Regions from separate parts of the Nonomuraea sp. NPDC050663 genome, predicted to be linked through region 2. Evidence: riboswitches for the same ligand, from Rfam matches in the RefSeq annotation. Region 2 holds a riboswitch; the other holds the start of a gene.
The links. A riboswitch is a leader RNA that binds a small molecule or an ion and turns the genes downstream of it on or off. The one in region 2 is predicted to bind thiamine pyrophosphate.

Region 1 (7,335 bases), on a different contig from region 2:
GGACTACGATCACAGCTTGTACACATTGGACGATAGTTCAGCGCATCCGTGACCACCTCGTTACCGCTCCGGTGTGTCGGGTTCGATAATGAGCGCCAGCCGCATCCTGGTTCCTCCCCCTGGCCTGGGATGAGCCGTCACCTGACCGCCCTGCGCACGCGCCAGGCTGCGCACGATGTAGAGCCCCAGACCGACCCCTCCGAACTGACGGCGGTCGCCGCTGTCGACCTGGACGAAACGCTCGAAGATGCGCTCGCGGTCGTCAGGCCGGATGCCGACGCCCTCGTCGTCGACGGCCACCACCACGGCGCCGTCCTCCTCCCACGCCTCGACCGCGATCAGCCCGCCGTTGGGTGAGTACTTGAAGGCGTTCTCCAGCAGCTGGCCCAGGATGATGTCGGTGGCCAGCGCGTCGCCGCTCACGCGAGGGAGCCGGTCGGGCACGTTCACCTCGACCCGGTGGTCGTCGGACAGCTCGGGCAGACCGAGCGTCGCGGCGTGGATGCGCTCGGCCAGGTCGAAGCCCTCGATGCGCACGGCCAGCTCGTCGGCGCCCGCCCTGGCTCCCAGCAGCAGGTGGTCCATCAGCTGACCCAGCGAGCGCGAACGTTCGGCGATGGTGCGCACCGCCCCACGCCGCTCGAAGTCGTTCATCTTGTCCCACCGCGAGTCGAGCGTGCTGGCGAAGCCCCGCACGATCGTGATGGGCGTGCGAAGCTCGTGGCTGGTCATCGCCAGGAACAGGTCCTTGGCCTCCTCGAGCTCCTTGGCGGCCGTGACGTCGCGGAAGTCGACCACGACCTCCCCCGTCTCCACGATCTCCGCCGCGACCACGTCGAGCCAGCGGCCCGTGGTCAGCTGCACGGTCAGCTTCTCGCCGGGCGCGGGCAGCGGGAAGGGCGGCGGGCCGCCGAGCACCGCCTCGCTGGAGAAGCCGGTCAGCTCGCCCGCCGCCGGGTTCCACTGGATCACCCGGCCCATGGCGTCGAGCACCGCTATGCCGTCGGCGCTGGCGTCGAAGACCGCCCGCTCGTGCGCCCGCTGGCGCACGGCGTCCTGGTAGGCGACGGCGTTCGACACGGCGATCCCCGCGTGCCCGGCGAGCAGTTCGAGGAGCTCCAGCTCCACGTGGCCCGGCTTGCGCTTGCAGAACAGCGCGTAGAGCCCGCCGTACGGCCGGCCGCCCACCGCCGCCAGGCCCAGCGCGATGGTGTGCAGGCCCGGCAGCTGCGCCCAGATCAGGTCGTCGAGCTCCTGGCCTTCGAGCATGACCGTCTTGCCGGTGCGCATCAGCTTGCCGACGAGGCTGGTGTCCAGGTCGGCCGTGGCGTCCTTGAGCTGCTCGGGCAGCTGGTGCGAGGCCACCAGGCGCAACCGGTCGCCCTCGATGAGCACGAATCCCCCGGCGTCGGCGCCGGTCAGCTCGGTCAGGCTGGCGGCGATCCTGTCGAGCACCGCCGGTAGCTCCAGGGCCGCGTTGATGTCGCCGACCACGTCGGTCAGCTTGCGCACCAGCTGCGCCCGCCTGGCTCCGCGGCTGCGCGCCGCGATGTCGTCGCGCACCAGGTGGTGCACGCACACGTAACCCACCACCGAGGTGCCCTGGCACAACGCGCTGGTGTCGACCCGCAGGTCGAGCAGGGTGCCGTCGCGGCGGAACCGCTTGGTGCGCAGCGAGACCTGGCCGCCGGTGCGCACCCTTTCGAGCACGGCGTTGTGCTCGGCCGTGAGCTCCTCCGGCACGATCGGGGCCCTGCGGCCGACCATCTCGTCGGCCGTCCAGCCGAACAGTCGTTCCGCGGCGGGATTCCACATCAGGACCGTCTGGTCGCGGTCGAGCGCCACCACCGCGTTGGGCGAGCTGGACAGCACGGCCTCGGCCAAGCTGTCATCCCAGTCGCCACTCACATCTCCATACTGCCGAGGTCGTGAGCGCTCCGCAGGCACTATGGTCCGATACGCTGCCGTCACCATGTCTGACCTCGAAGCCCTGTTGCGGGTCACCTCACCCACCTACCGGGGCGATGGTCCGCCCGACATCGCCTTCGGCACCTACGCCGGCGCCGTGGGCACGCTCGTGCTGGCGGCGTCCAACCGCGGCGTCGTGGCCTGCAGTTACGAGGACGAGCACGTGGTCTTCGAACGCATCAGCCGCGTGGTCGGCGGCACGATCGGCGCCGACGCGCGCCGGCTCGACCCGGTGCGGCGCGAGCTCGACGCCTACTTCTCCGGGCGCCTTCGCACCTTCACCCTCTCCGCCGACCTGCAACTCGCCACTCCGTTCGCGCGCACGGTGCTCAAGATGATGGTCGCCGTGCCGTACTCCACCACGACCACCCACGCGGCGCTCGCCGAGCGCATCGGGCGGCCGCAGGCGCTCCACGCCGTGAGCAACGCGCTGCAGACCAATCCCGTGTGCGTGGTCGTGCCCTGCCACCGCATCGCCGACGACGGCGGCTACGCCGGAGGCGCCGCCGCCAAGCGTCATCTGCTCACCGTCGAGAGCCGCGCAGCAGCCCGATGAGCAGCGTCACCAGCGCCGCGACGACGAAGGCCCCGAGCGCGCCGTTCATCCACGGCTGGCGCTCGAAGCCGATCGCGTCGCGCACGCCTGTCCAGAAGGAGTCCCAGCCCGCGACCGTCGCGGCCGAGGTCGTCAGCCAGTAGGCGACGAAGCCGAGCGCCCACGGGATCAGCATCGACCAGCGCGAGGGCGCGTCCTCGTCGGTGTTCCAGCGCGCCCTGCCGCCCAGGACGAAGTAGTCGACCGCGAGCACGGCGAACATCGGCACGAACACGGCGCCGATCACCGACAGGAACGACGCGTAGGTGTCGGCGCTGACCCAGATCGCGATCAGCGTCGTGATCACGCCCACGATCACCGACAGGACACGCCGGTCCACGCGCGGCAGGAAGTTCTGCAGCGACATGGTCGTCGAGTAGACGTTGGCGAACGACTGGTCGGTCTCGCGCAGGATGAGGATGCCGAAGAACAGCGCGCCCAGCGGCACCGCCACGAAGGTGGGGAAGACGTCGCCCGAGCCGGTCAGCGCGACCGCGTAGATGCCCAGCCCCAGGCAGGCGACCTGGGCCAGCGTGTAGCCGCCGACCACCCCGGCGAAGGCGGCGCCGGAGCTGCGCGAGTGCCGGGCGAAGTCGGCGGCCAGCGGCACCCACGACACCGACAGGGCGATCACGTAGTCGACCGCGGGGCCGAACCCGGTCCACGAGCCGCCCGACTGCGGCGGCGCCTGGCCGAGGAACCGCCAGGCGTAGTAGGCCAACGCGATGATCACCGCGATGGTCACGTAGCGCCGCAGCACCCGGATCGCGCCGAGCGGCCAGATCGTCAGCACCGTGGTCAGCACCCCGGCCGCGATGACCCACACCGCGTACGGCACGGCGTCGCCGAAGATCGCCTGGCAGCCGATGGCGATGACCCACAGCTCGAAGGCCCCCCAGCCGAGCATCTGGACCACGTTCAGCACCGTGGGCACGTACGACACCTTGGCCCCGAACAGGCCGCGCAGCAGGACCATCGAGGGCCGGCCCGTCTGGGTGCCGGGGATGGCCGACAGCGCCACCATCACGGTGCCGATCAGGCTGCCGACGACGGTGGCCGTCAGCGCCGCGGCCAGACTGAGCGGGGCCCCCTGGGCCGCGTTGACCAGGGCGAGCGCTCCGGAGAAGCCCAGCAGGCTGACGGCCAGGTTGGCCCAGAGCGCACCCTGGTCGAGCACGCCGAGCACCTTGGGCGGCGCGCCCTCGAGGGTCAGCGGGACTTCGGCATGATGCTGATCGACGACGCGCGTCATCACACTCTCCCTACGCCGGCATTACCCGGACAGGTTCATGCGGTCGGCGACAGCCGTAGTCGCCCTCTCAGCCTGGTTGCCCCAAGCTCCCGCGTTGATTTTGGTGCCAATGATGCACCATTCGCCCCGCTTTAGGCCACTCGGGCTAGCTGATCGTGACCTTCGGGGTCTGGCCGTACTTGTCGCCGCTGAAATTGACGTACCACTTGCCGGACTGGGCGCCGGTCCACCCTGTCCCCGTGACGGTCTCGTCGCACCCGGAGCCGTTGTACTTCGTCCACAGCGCGAGGTCCCCCCGGTGGATGGTGATCCGGACACCGGACTTGTCGCACTTGGTGTCCTTGAGGGAGAAGGAGACGAAGTCCTGGTTGCGGTAGGTGTTGGAGCCGGACTTGACGTCACAGCCACGCGACATGACGACCCGGGCCTTCACCCAGCCGAGGTAGTGCTCCGTAACCCTCGAGCTGTCACACCCGGAAACGCTGGCGGCCGAGGCCGCGGGAGCGGTGACGACCAGGCCCGTCAACGCCATGAGGACTCCCGCCGCCAGCGCGGACACGGATCTCAACTTCATGTCGACTCCTTCGATCTTGGACAGGTGCCCAACACCGTAGGAGTCGGCGGTATGTCGGAGGTATGCGCTAGGCGACGAACGGGTCCTGGCCGGTCTCGCTGACCATCGGGAGCTGCGCGGCGTCCCAGGCCTGCATGCCTCCGTCGACGTTGATCGCCTGGCGGCCGATGTGGTTGAGCCAGGCCGCGGCGTTGTAGGAGCGCCCGCCCACCCGGCAGATCACGTAGACGGTCTCGCCCGCGGGCACCTCGTCGACCCTCGCCTGCAACTCGCCGAGCGGGATGTGCACGGCCTTCGGCGCGTGGCCTGACACCCACTCCATCTGCTCGCGCACATCGAGCAGGTAGGCGTCATCGGGCACTTCACGCGCCTGGATCTCGGGAACCGTCATGGGTCCTAGTTTCTCACTTCAGCAGCTTGGACATGCGGCGGTCGGCCAAGGGCTTGCCGCCGGTCTGGCAGGTGGGGCAATACTGCAGCGAGGAGTCGGCGAACGACACCTCGCGGATGGTGTCGCCGCAGACGTCGCAGGGCTGCCCGGCGCGGTTGTGCACGCGCAGGCCCGACTTCTTCTCCGCCTTCAGGTCCTTGGCGGCCAGGCCGTGAGCGCGCTCGACCGCGTCGCGCAGCGTGGTCACGATGGCCTCGTGCAGGTCGGCGACCTGCTCGGGGGTGAGCGACGCCGCGATCTTGAAGGGTGACATCTTCGCGGCGTGCAGCACCTCGTCGGAGTAGGCGTTGCCGATGCCGGCGATCACCTTCTGGTCGCGCAGCAGTCCCTTGATCTGCGTGCGGTTGCCGCCCAGGATCTCCTGCAGCTTGGCCACGGTGAACTCCGGCGCCAGCGGGTCGGGGCCGAGCGCGGCCACCCCCGGGACCTCGGCGGGATCCTTGACCACGTAGACGGCCAGGCGTTTCTGCGTGCCCGCCTCGGTGAGCTCGAAGCCGGGAGCCAGGCCCAGTTCGTTCGGCGAGAGCCGTACTCTCACGGCGAGCGGGCCCTTGCCCGGTCGTACCGGTTTGGCGCCCGACAGGTCTTCCTTCCACCGCAACCAGCCCGCCCTGGCCAGGTGGATCACCAGGTGCAGCCCGTCGCAGTCGAGGTCGAGGAACTTGCCGTGCCTGCTGACCCCGGTGATCTCCAGGCCGCCGAGCGCGCTGACGGGCGGGTCGAAGGTCTTGAGAGCCTGGAAGCCGACCACGTCGACTCCGACCACGGTGTGTCCGACGGCACGATCGCGGAGGAACTCTGTGAGCGACTCCACTTCGGGAAGTTCCGGCATGCATCCAGATTATGGTCCACAGCCTGTGGAAAACTACGCGGCATGAGCGTCACGATTGCGGAGGAACTCCTCCTCCTCGCCCACAGCGAGGAAGCCGGCAAGCAACTCGTCGACTCGACCTCCCTCAACCTCGCGCTCGGCGGCGCGCTCCTGGCCGAGCTGGCCCTGGGCGAGCGGATCGACCTCGAGGGCAAGCACGTGGTGGTCAAGGACCCCACGCCCGTGGGTGACGGCGAGCTCGACCGGGCGCTGGCCAGGATCGTCGAGGAGACCAAGCAGCGCAAGCCCGACTGGTGGGTCAACAGGCTGCACGCGGGCAAGCTGCGCGACCGGCTGCTCACCCGGCTGGCCGACGCCGGGGTGCTGACCGAGCAGCAGGGCAAGGTGCTGGGGATCTTCCCGTCGAAGCGCTGGCCGGAGGCCGACGGCACCATCGAGGCGGGCGTGCGCGAGCGGATCGCCAGCGCGCTGGGCGGGAGCGACCCCGACCCGCGCACGGCGGTCCTGGTCGCCGTCATGCACGCCGTCAAGCTGGAGCGCAAGGCCTTCCCCGGCGCCGACAAGAAGCGCATCAAGGAGATCGCCGAAGGCGAGTGGGCGGGCGCGGCGGTGGCCAAGACGATCGCCTCCATCCAGGCGGCGATCATGGCGGGCGCGGTGGCCGCCGTGGTGGCGGCGGGCGCGTCCTGACGACCTTCAAGCGGTACGGCCGCGCCAGCCGTACCGCTTGAAAGACTCAGTTGACCTGGAGCGCTTCCTTGGGCACGGGCTTGTCCTCCGCCAGCGCGTTGAACAGCGCCAGCGCCCTGGTCCTGTCCCACTTGACGCCCTCGCCGCCGGCGACCTGCTCGGTGCCGCCGAAGGGCACCACCGTGGTGACCGGGCTGTCGCCCATGGCCAGCCCCAGCGACAGCAGGTCGAACGCGCCGGTGCCCTCGCTCACGTCGACCGAGTCCGTCGCGGCCGTCGCCAGCGGGATCGAGGTGAACGGGTTGATCAGCACGCCGGGGCTCGCGGCCTTCTTGACGACGGCGCCCAGGAACTGGCGCTGCCGCTTGGTGCGCTCGTAGTCGGGCAGCGCGCCGTTGTAGCGGGTGCGGACGTAGCCGAGGGCTTCGCCGCCCGACAGGATCTGCTTGCCCTTCTTGAGCTTGAGCCCGGCCTTCGGGTCGTTGATCGCCTCGGTGACGTTGATCTCGACGCCGCCGACGGCGTCGACGATGCCCACGAAGCCGGCGAAGCCGATCTCCATGTAGTTGTCGATGCGCAGCCCGGTCGCGCCTTCGACGGTGCGGACCAGCAGCTGCGGGCCGCCGCCCCTGAGCGCGTCGGAGTAGGCGGCGTTGAGCTTGTTGCGCCCGTTGCCCGGGATGGTGACCGCCGAGTCGCGCGGCAGGCTCACCAGGGTGGCCTTCTCGCCGCTGTCGGACAGGTGCAGCAGCATCATCGAGTCGGTGCGGCGGCCCACGGCCTTGCCGGTCGCCAGCTTCCTGCGCTGGGCGGCGGTCAGGCCCTTGCGGCTGTCGGAGCCGACGAGCAGCCAGTTGGTGCCGGGACCGTCGGCGGGGCGGCCCTCGTAGTCGTCGAGCACGCCCGCGATGGTGTTGATGCGCCCGTCGATCCAGAAGAATCCGACGACGCCCAGCACCAGCAGCGCGGCGAG
Region 2 (7,335 bases):
CAGCCCCAGCAGCCGCATGAAGGCCGCCAGGCCGTCGACCGTGGGCGCGAACTCCGGCACCACGAAGCCGCCCCTGCCGTCGCCCGCGAAGATCATCTCCTCCTCGGCCGCGGCGGCGGTCAGCGCGTCCTGAGCGGTGGAGGTCCACTCGACCTGCACGCCGTGGAAACGGCAGACCTGCTCGGCCACCCGCGTGGTGGTGACGGGCAGCGCCACCCGCCCGCCCCGGCGCTCGGCCGCCACCAGGTCGAGCACCACGAGCAGGGCCCGCTCCTCGCTGATCAGCTGGCCCTTCTCGTCGACCAGGGCGATGCGCTCGCCGACCGGGTCGAAGCGCACCCCGAAGTGGGCGCGCGAGGAGCCCACGAGCTCCGACAGGCGCTGCAGGTCGCGCCGCCGCTCGGCCAGGGTCTCGGTGGGCGAGGCCTCGTCCAGGCGGGCGTTGACGGTCAGGACCTCCAGCCCGACGCGGCCCAGCAGCGTCGGCATGACCAGCGAGGAGGTGCCGCCGGCGCAGTCGACCACGACCTTGAGCTCGTCGGCGCCGCTCATGTCGACGCATCGCAGCAGCTCGTGGGCGTAGTCCTCGATGGCGCGCGCCGGGTAGGACAGCTCGGCTATCTCGCCGGGGAAGGCGCGGCGGAACTCCTGGCGCGAGTAGACGCGCTCCAGTTTGCGCTGCGTGGCCGGGGCCAGATCGGCGCCCTCGGAGTCGAGGAAGACGATGTCGACGCTCTGCGGGTCGCCCGCCGTGGTGCGCAGCGCGATGCCGCCGCTCGTGGGCTTGCGGGAGGTGTAGAAGCGCGTAACCGGCAGCGGCGCGGCCTCCAGGTCGATGACGTTGATGGCACTGGCCGTCAGGGCGCTGATGACCGCCCGCTTCAGCGCGCTGGCCGCGCGGGAGGCGTCACGGGAGGTGACGACCGATTCGCCCTTCTTCAGGGTGGTGGCGTAGGCACTGGCCAGCCGTACGCACAGCTCAGGGGTGATCTCGACGTTGACCAGCCCGCTGATGCCCCGCCGGCCGAACAGGCTGGCCTGGCCGCGCGACTCCCAGATGACGCTGGTGTTGACCACCGCGCCCGCCTCGACCGTCTTGAACGGGTAGATCTTGACGCCGCTGGAGACGTACGCCTCGGCGCCGATGACGCACTCGTCGCCGATGACGGCGTTCTCCTCGATGCGGGCGCCCGTCATCACGTCGGTGCTCTTGCCGATGACGCATCCGCGCAGGTTCGTGCCCGGCCCGAGGTAGACGTTGTCGTGGACCACCGCCCGGTGCAGGAACGAGCCCTCGCGCACGACGGCGTTGTCGCCGAGCACGGTGTATTCGCGTAACTCGGCGCCCGCCTCCACCTTGGCGTAGTCGCCGATCAGCAGCGGGCCCTTGAGCACCGCCTCCGGGTCGACGGCGGCCGTCTCGGCCACCCAGACGCCCGGCGACAGCTCGAAGCCGCCGATGTCGAGCTTGACCCGCCCGGCCAGGGCGTCGGCCTGGGCCTTGAGGTAGCTCTCGTGCGTGCCGACGTCCTCCCAGTAGCCGTCGGCGACGTAGCCGTACAGCGGGGCGCCGCGCTCCAGGAGCTTGGGGAAGACGTCGGAGGCCCAGTCGACGGCCTGGCCGTCGGGCACCTCGTCGAGGATCTCCGGCTCCATGACGTAGATGCCGGTGTTGACGGTGTCGGAGAAGACCTGGCCCCAGGTGGGCTTCTCCAGAAAACGCTGGATGCGCCCGGCCTCGTCGACGATGATGATGCCGAACTCCAGCGGGTTGGGCACCCGCTTGAGCCCGATGGTGACCAGCGCGGAGTTCTCGCGGTGGAAGCGGATCATGTCAGACAGGTCGATGTCGGTGAGGGCGTCGCCGGAGATGACCAGGAAGCTGTCGTCGCGTAAGCGGCTGGCGGCGTTCTTCACGCTGCCTGCCGTACCGAGGGGCAGGTCCTCGGTGGCGTAGTGGAGGGTCATGTCCAGCTCGTCGCCGTCGCCGAAGTAGGAGCGCACCAGGGCGGCCAGGAACTGCACGGTGACGACGGTCTCGGTGAGCCCGTGCCGCTTGAGCAGGCGCAGCACGTGTTCCATGATCGGGCGGTTGACGACGGGAAGCAGCGGTTTGGGCTGGTTGGCGGTCATCGGGCGCAGCCGAGTGCCTTCCCCGCCCGCCATGACGACCGCCTTCACCCGATCACTCCTTCGTGTTCTGGACGGCTTTCGCGGCGCCTACGAGCTGTCGTACCTGTACCACATACAGCAGCCCCGCCCACCAGTACAGACCCACGCCCCAGACAGTGAAGGACCAGCCGATGATGCGGGAGAGATCGGCGTACCACGTGCCGGTGTGCGAGGCCAGGAACAGCAGCGGGAAGGCGTACATGAGGTTGGCCATCGCCGCCTTGCCCAGGAAGTGCACCTGGAGGGCGCGGTAGCCGTACTTGCGCAGGATCGGGGCGAAGCTCGCCACGAACAGCTCCCTGCCCAGGATGATCGCCACCAGCCACCACGGGATGACCTCACGCAGCGCCAGCCCCAGGATGGTCGCGAAGACGTAGAGCTTGTCGGCCGCCGGGTCGATGATGCGGCCCAGGCGGCTGGTCTGGTTGAACGCGCGGGCGATCTTGCCGTCGAGCCAGTCGGTGAAGGCCGCGGCGATGAGCAGGGCGATCGCCCAGCCGTCTGCCTTGGGGCCCAGCACCAGCCACAGGAAGACCGGGACGCCGAGCAACCTGAGGAAGCTCAGGATGTTCGGAATGGTCCACACGCGATCCTCGGCCGAAATCTCACTCACGGCTTCGACCCTACTGCGTGGGAACCCCAGGTCGAGGTGGCCGGGGTTGCCTAACCGGCGATCACCACGTTCAATATCACTCGACCGAACGCGGGAGCCCGGCGAACCGGGCTGAGAGGACGGCTGTGACGGCCGCCGACCGCTTGAACCTGATCCGGGTAATGCCGGCGAAGGGAGTTTGCGTGATGGGTGACGCGCGTTCTTCGAAGATCCACATCGATGGGGTGCCCATGCGCCGGGTGAGCCTGTCGGACGGCTCCCACCTCGACCTGTACGACACCTCCGGTCCCCAGGGGCACGACATCCGCTCCGGCCTGCCCCGGCTGCGCGAGGAGTGGATCCTGGAGCGCGGCGACGTGGCCCGCTACGTCGGCCGCCGGACGCGGCCGATCGACGACGGCTTCAAGGACCAGGACGCCTGGGCCCGCCGCGCCACCGAGACCTTCCCGGGCGACCCGCACCGACCGCTCAGGGCGACCGGCCGCCCGGTCACGCAGCTCGCCTACGCCAGGCGCGGGCAGATCACCCGTGAGATGGAGTTCGTGGCGATCCGCGAGGGTTTGACGCCCGAGTTCGTGCGCGAGGAGGTGGCCTCGGGGCGCGCCATCATCCCGGCCAACGTCAACCATCCCGAGTCGGAGCCGATGATCATCGGCAGGAACTTCCTCGTCAAGATCAACGCCAATATCGGCAACTCCGCGGTGACGTCGAGCGTCGCCGAGGAGGTGGAGAAGCTGACCTGGGCCACCCGGTGGGGCGCCGACACCGTGATGGACCTGTCGACCGGCCGCGACATCCACACCACCCGCGAGTGGATCATCCGCAACTCCCCGGTGCCGATCGGCACCGTCCCCCTCTACCAGGCGCTGGAGAAGGCCGGCGGCGACCCGGCGGCCCTGTCGTGGGAGATCTACCGCGACACCCTCGTCGAGCAGTGCGAGCAGGGCGTCGACTACGTCACCGTGCACGCCGGCGTACGGCTCGCGTACGTGCCGCTGACCGCCCGCCGCACGACCGGCATCGTCTCGCGCGGCGGCTCCATCATGGCCGCCTGGTGCCTGGCCCACCACCGCGAATCGTTCCTGTACGAACACTTCGAGGACATGTGCGCGCTGCTCGCCTCCTACGACGTGGCCTTCTCCCTCGGCGACGGCCTGCGGCCCGGCTCCATCGCCGACGCCAACGACGAGGCCCAGTTCGCCGAACTGCGCACCCTCGGCGAGCTCACCGCCATCGCGCACGCCCACGACGTCCAGGTCATGATCGAAGGCCCGGGACACGTGCCGATGCACAAGATCAAGGAGAACGTGGAGCTGCAGCGCGAACTGTGCGCCGACACGCCCTTCTACACGCTTGGCCCCCTGGTCACCGACATCGCGCCGGGCTACGACCACATCACCTCGGGCATCGGCGCGGCCATGATCGGCTGGTACGGCACCGCGATGCTCTGCTACGTCACCCCGAAGGAACACCTGGGCCTGCCCGACAAGGACGACGTCAAGACCGGGGTGATCACCTACAAGATCGCCGCCCATGCGGCCGACCTGGCCAAGGGGCACCCCCGGGCGCAGGCCCGGGACGACGCGCTGTCGCAGGCGCGCTTCGAGTTCCGGTGGCAGGACCAGTTCGACCTGTCGCTCGACCCGGACTCCGCGCGCGCCTTCCACGACGAGACCCTCCCCGCCGAGCCGGCCAAGACGGCCCACTTCTGCTCGATGTGCGGGCCGAAGTTCTGCTCCATGCGGATCACCCAGGACGTGCGCCGCTACGCCGAGGAGCGCGGCCTCACCGACACCGCCGCCCTGGCGGACGGCATGCGCGCCAAGGCGGCACAGTTCACCGACAGCGGCGGCCGACTCTACCTCGCCCTGACACCCGCCGGCGAGGCACACGCGGGTTCGCTGGCCGCGGACCGACCCGCGCCAGACCACGGCGCATTGGACGAGATCACCGCAGACGGGCCTACACGGGACGCGCCCATCGCAGGCGAGCCCACGCCGGACGCACCCACCGCAGGCAGGCCCACGCGGGACGCGCCTATCGCAGGCAGGCCCACGCCGGACGCGCCCACCGCAGACTTGGCAGCCCCGGACCTGGCAGCCCCAAACCCGGCCACCCCGGACCTGGCAGCCCCGGTCCGGCCTCCGCTGGCCTGAGCCTCCCCAAAGCTGGACCCGGCTTCGAACCCTCCCCCAGCGGAGCCGGGTCCTGAAACGCCTGTCCGCGGTGCGGCCGGGGGCCCGACGGGGGCCGGGCTCTCAGGCCGCGCCGCGGGCGGCGGCGACGAAGGCGCGGATCAGCGCACCGTCCTTGATGCCTCTCGACACCTCCACCCCGCTGGAGACGTCCGCACCCCACGGCCGCGCGGCCGCCACGGCCTCGGCCACGTTCGACGGGTTGAGGCCGCCCGCCAGCAGCCACTTCCCTGTGGCGCGGTCGCGGACCGCCGCCCAGTCCCACGGCTCGCCGGATCCCGCCCGCGGGGCGTCGACCAGCAGCATGTCCTCGCCGAACGCGCCGCACCGCAGGTCGGAGTCGAACGGCACCGCTCGCAGCAGGGGCAGGCCGAGGTCCTTCAGGTCGATGAAGTCCTGATGCGGGTGACGGCCGTGGAGCTGGATCGCCCGCACACCCGACGCCCGCGCCGCCTGCCGTACCTCGTCGGGGCTCTCCCCGTGGAAGACGCCGACGGTCAGCACATGGCCGGGCACGAGCGCGGCCAGCTCGGCGGCGCGCTCCGGCTCGACGCGGCGGGGGCTGACGGTCAGCATGAAGCCGATGGCGTCGGCGCCCGCCTCTACGGCGGCCTCGATGTGCTCGGGCTCGCGCAGCCCGCAGATCTTCACGAACACGCTGCCAGCCTATCCGAGCGGCGGTGAGGGATTCAGGGGTCATCAGCGGGGATGCGCAGCGCGAGGGCCGCCTCCGTGGCACGTGAGCCTGACGGCGTTCCCGCCCGGGCCTGGCGCTCCACCCCACGGTCGGGCCCACGCCATCGGGCCCACGCCATCGGGGACGTGCCGCCGGGCCCTGTCGTCGGGTCTGGGCCGTCGGGTCTGGGCCGTCGGATCCGAGCGGGAGGGTCCGAGCGGTCGGGCCCGTGCCGTTCGGGACCCTGCCCCTGGCGCTCAGCGCCTGACTGCGGCCCGGGGGGACCAGGACCACACCAGCAGCACCAGGATGAGGCCGAACAGCAGCACCCCGTTGGGCACGTGCACGTTGAGGCCGATGCCGAGCACGAAGTGCTGGGCGATGCCCAGGAGGAACAGGCCGAGGCTGGCCAGGGCCGGCCAGCCCGCGCCGCGGCCCGGACGCCAGTACAGGATGGCGGCGATGAGCTGCACCAGGCCGACCAGGTGGGCGACCATGCCCACCATCACGTGCGGCTCGGCGGCGGCCTGGTCGACGCTGAGCACGAACTCGGAGTCGTACGTGAGGGCGCGCCCGGCCATCGACGCGGCGACCAGCAGGGTCACGCCGTGGATGAGGATCAGGACGCGCAGGGTGTAGATGAGGCCGCCCGCGACCGGCCTGGCCGCCGCGACAGGGGCAACGGTTTGCATGTGGATCCTTCCGATAGAACGTCAGGTCCACATGGTGATGCGCGCGCCCGCTCATGGTCGTCCGCCTGCCGGGTGAGTGGGGACTACACCGGCAGGCGGATGCCTCAGGCCTGCCTGTGTACGGGGCGGAAGTCGGCGTCGACGAGGCCCATCCGGTAGGCGAGCACGGCGGCCTGGGTGCGGTTGCGCAGGCCGAGCTTGTCCATGGCGGCGCCGACGTGGGACTTGACGGTCGTCACCCCGACGTGGAGCCGGTCGGCGATCTCGGCGTTGGACAGGCCCGCTCCGACGAGAGTCAGCACGTCGACCTCGCGATCGGTCAGCGTGGACGGCACGGCCAAGCTCGCGACCTCCTCGGCGGCCACCGCCCGCTCCACCACCCGTCGCAGCACGCTCGGGGCCAGCAGCTGCTCGCCCATCGCCGCCCGGCGCACGGCCTCGACCATGAGCTCGGGCTCGTCGTCCTTGACGAGGAAGCCGACCGCTCCTATACGTAGCGCGGCGTAGACGTTGGAGTCTTCGGCGAAGGTGGTCAGGACGACGATGCGGGCGCCGGGCCGGGCGGCCAGGATGCGCCGGCTGGCCTCGAGGCCGTCGAGGCGCGGCATGCGCAGGTCCATGAGGATGACGTCGGGCAGGTGCTGCTCGGCGTGCCGTAGGGCCTCGGCTCCGTCCTGGGCTTCGGCGACCACCTCCATGCCGGCGGCTTGGAGCAGCATGCGGACACCGGCGCGCACGAGCGCCTGGTCGTCGGCGATGAGGACGCGGATCATAGGCCGCCCTCCGGTAGCAGGGCACAGGTCATGAGCCACCCTCCGGTAGCAGGGCACAGGTCATGAGCCACCCTCCGGTAGCAGGGCACAGGTCATGGGCCGCTCACCGGGAGGAGGGCCGACAGCCGCCAGCCGCCGTGCTCGTCGGGTCCGGCGGTCAGGGTGCCGCCCAGCGCCCTGGCCCGCTCGCGCATCCCGGCCAGGCCCTGTCCGG

Region 1: linked by a shared signal. The riboswitch ahead of ACIBH1_RS46065 (purine-cytosine permease family protein) and the one ahead of thiC (phosphomethylpyrimidine synthase ThiC) in region 2 are both predicted to bind thiamine pyrophosphate.

Annotation. Positions count from the first base shown of each region.
Region 1 covers NZ_JBITGL010000027.1:42,195-49,529, forward strand. The annotation lists gene ACIBH1_RS46055 (PAS domain S-box protein) at 61-1,974, opposite strand; gene ACIBH1_RS46060 (methylated-DNA--[protein]-cysteine S-methyltransferase) at 1,973-2,524, shown strand; gene ACIBH1_RS46065 (purine-cytosine permease family protein) at 2,493-3,815, opposite strand; TPP riboswitch at 3,805-3,918, opposite strand; gene ACIBH1_RS46070 (hypothetical protein) at 3,961-4,389, opposite strand; gene ACIBH1_RS46075 (rhodanese-like domain-containing protein) at 4,457-4,780, opposite strand; gene ACIBH1_RS46080 (Fpg/Nei family DNA glycosylase) at 4,794-5,672, opposite strand; gene ACIBH1_RS46085 (GPP34 family phosphoprotein) at 5,715-6,362, shown strand; gene ACIBH1_RS46090 (LCP family protein) at 6,409-7,335, opposite strand, start outside.
Region 2 covers NZ_JBITGL010000003.1:863,720-871,054, forward strand. The annotation lists gene ACIBH1_RS12955 (sugar phosphate nucleotidyltransferase) at 1-2,181, opposite strand, end outside; gene ACIBH1_RS12960 (CDP-alcohol phosphatidyltransferase family protein) at 2,186-2,785, opposite strand; TPP riboswitch at 2,866-2,978, shown strand; gene thiC (phosphomethylpyrimidine synthase ThiC) at 2,971-4,941, shown strand; gene ACIBH1_RS12970 (phosphoribosylanthranilate isomerase) at 5,044-5,637, opposite strand; gene ACIBH1_RS12975 (hypothetical protein) at 5,914-6,348, opposite strand; gene ACIBH1_RS12980 (response regulator) at 6,453-7,121, opposite strand; gene ACIBH1_RS12985 (sensor histidine kinase) at 7,214-7,335, opposite strand, start outside.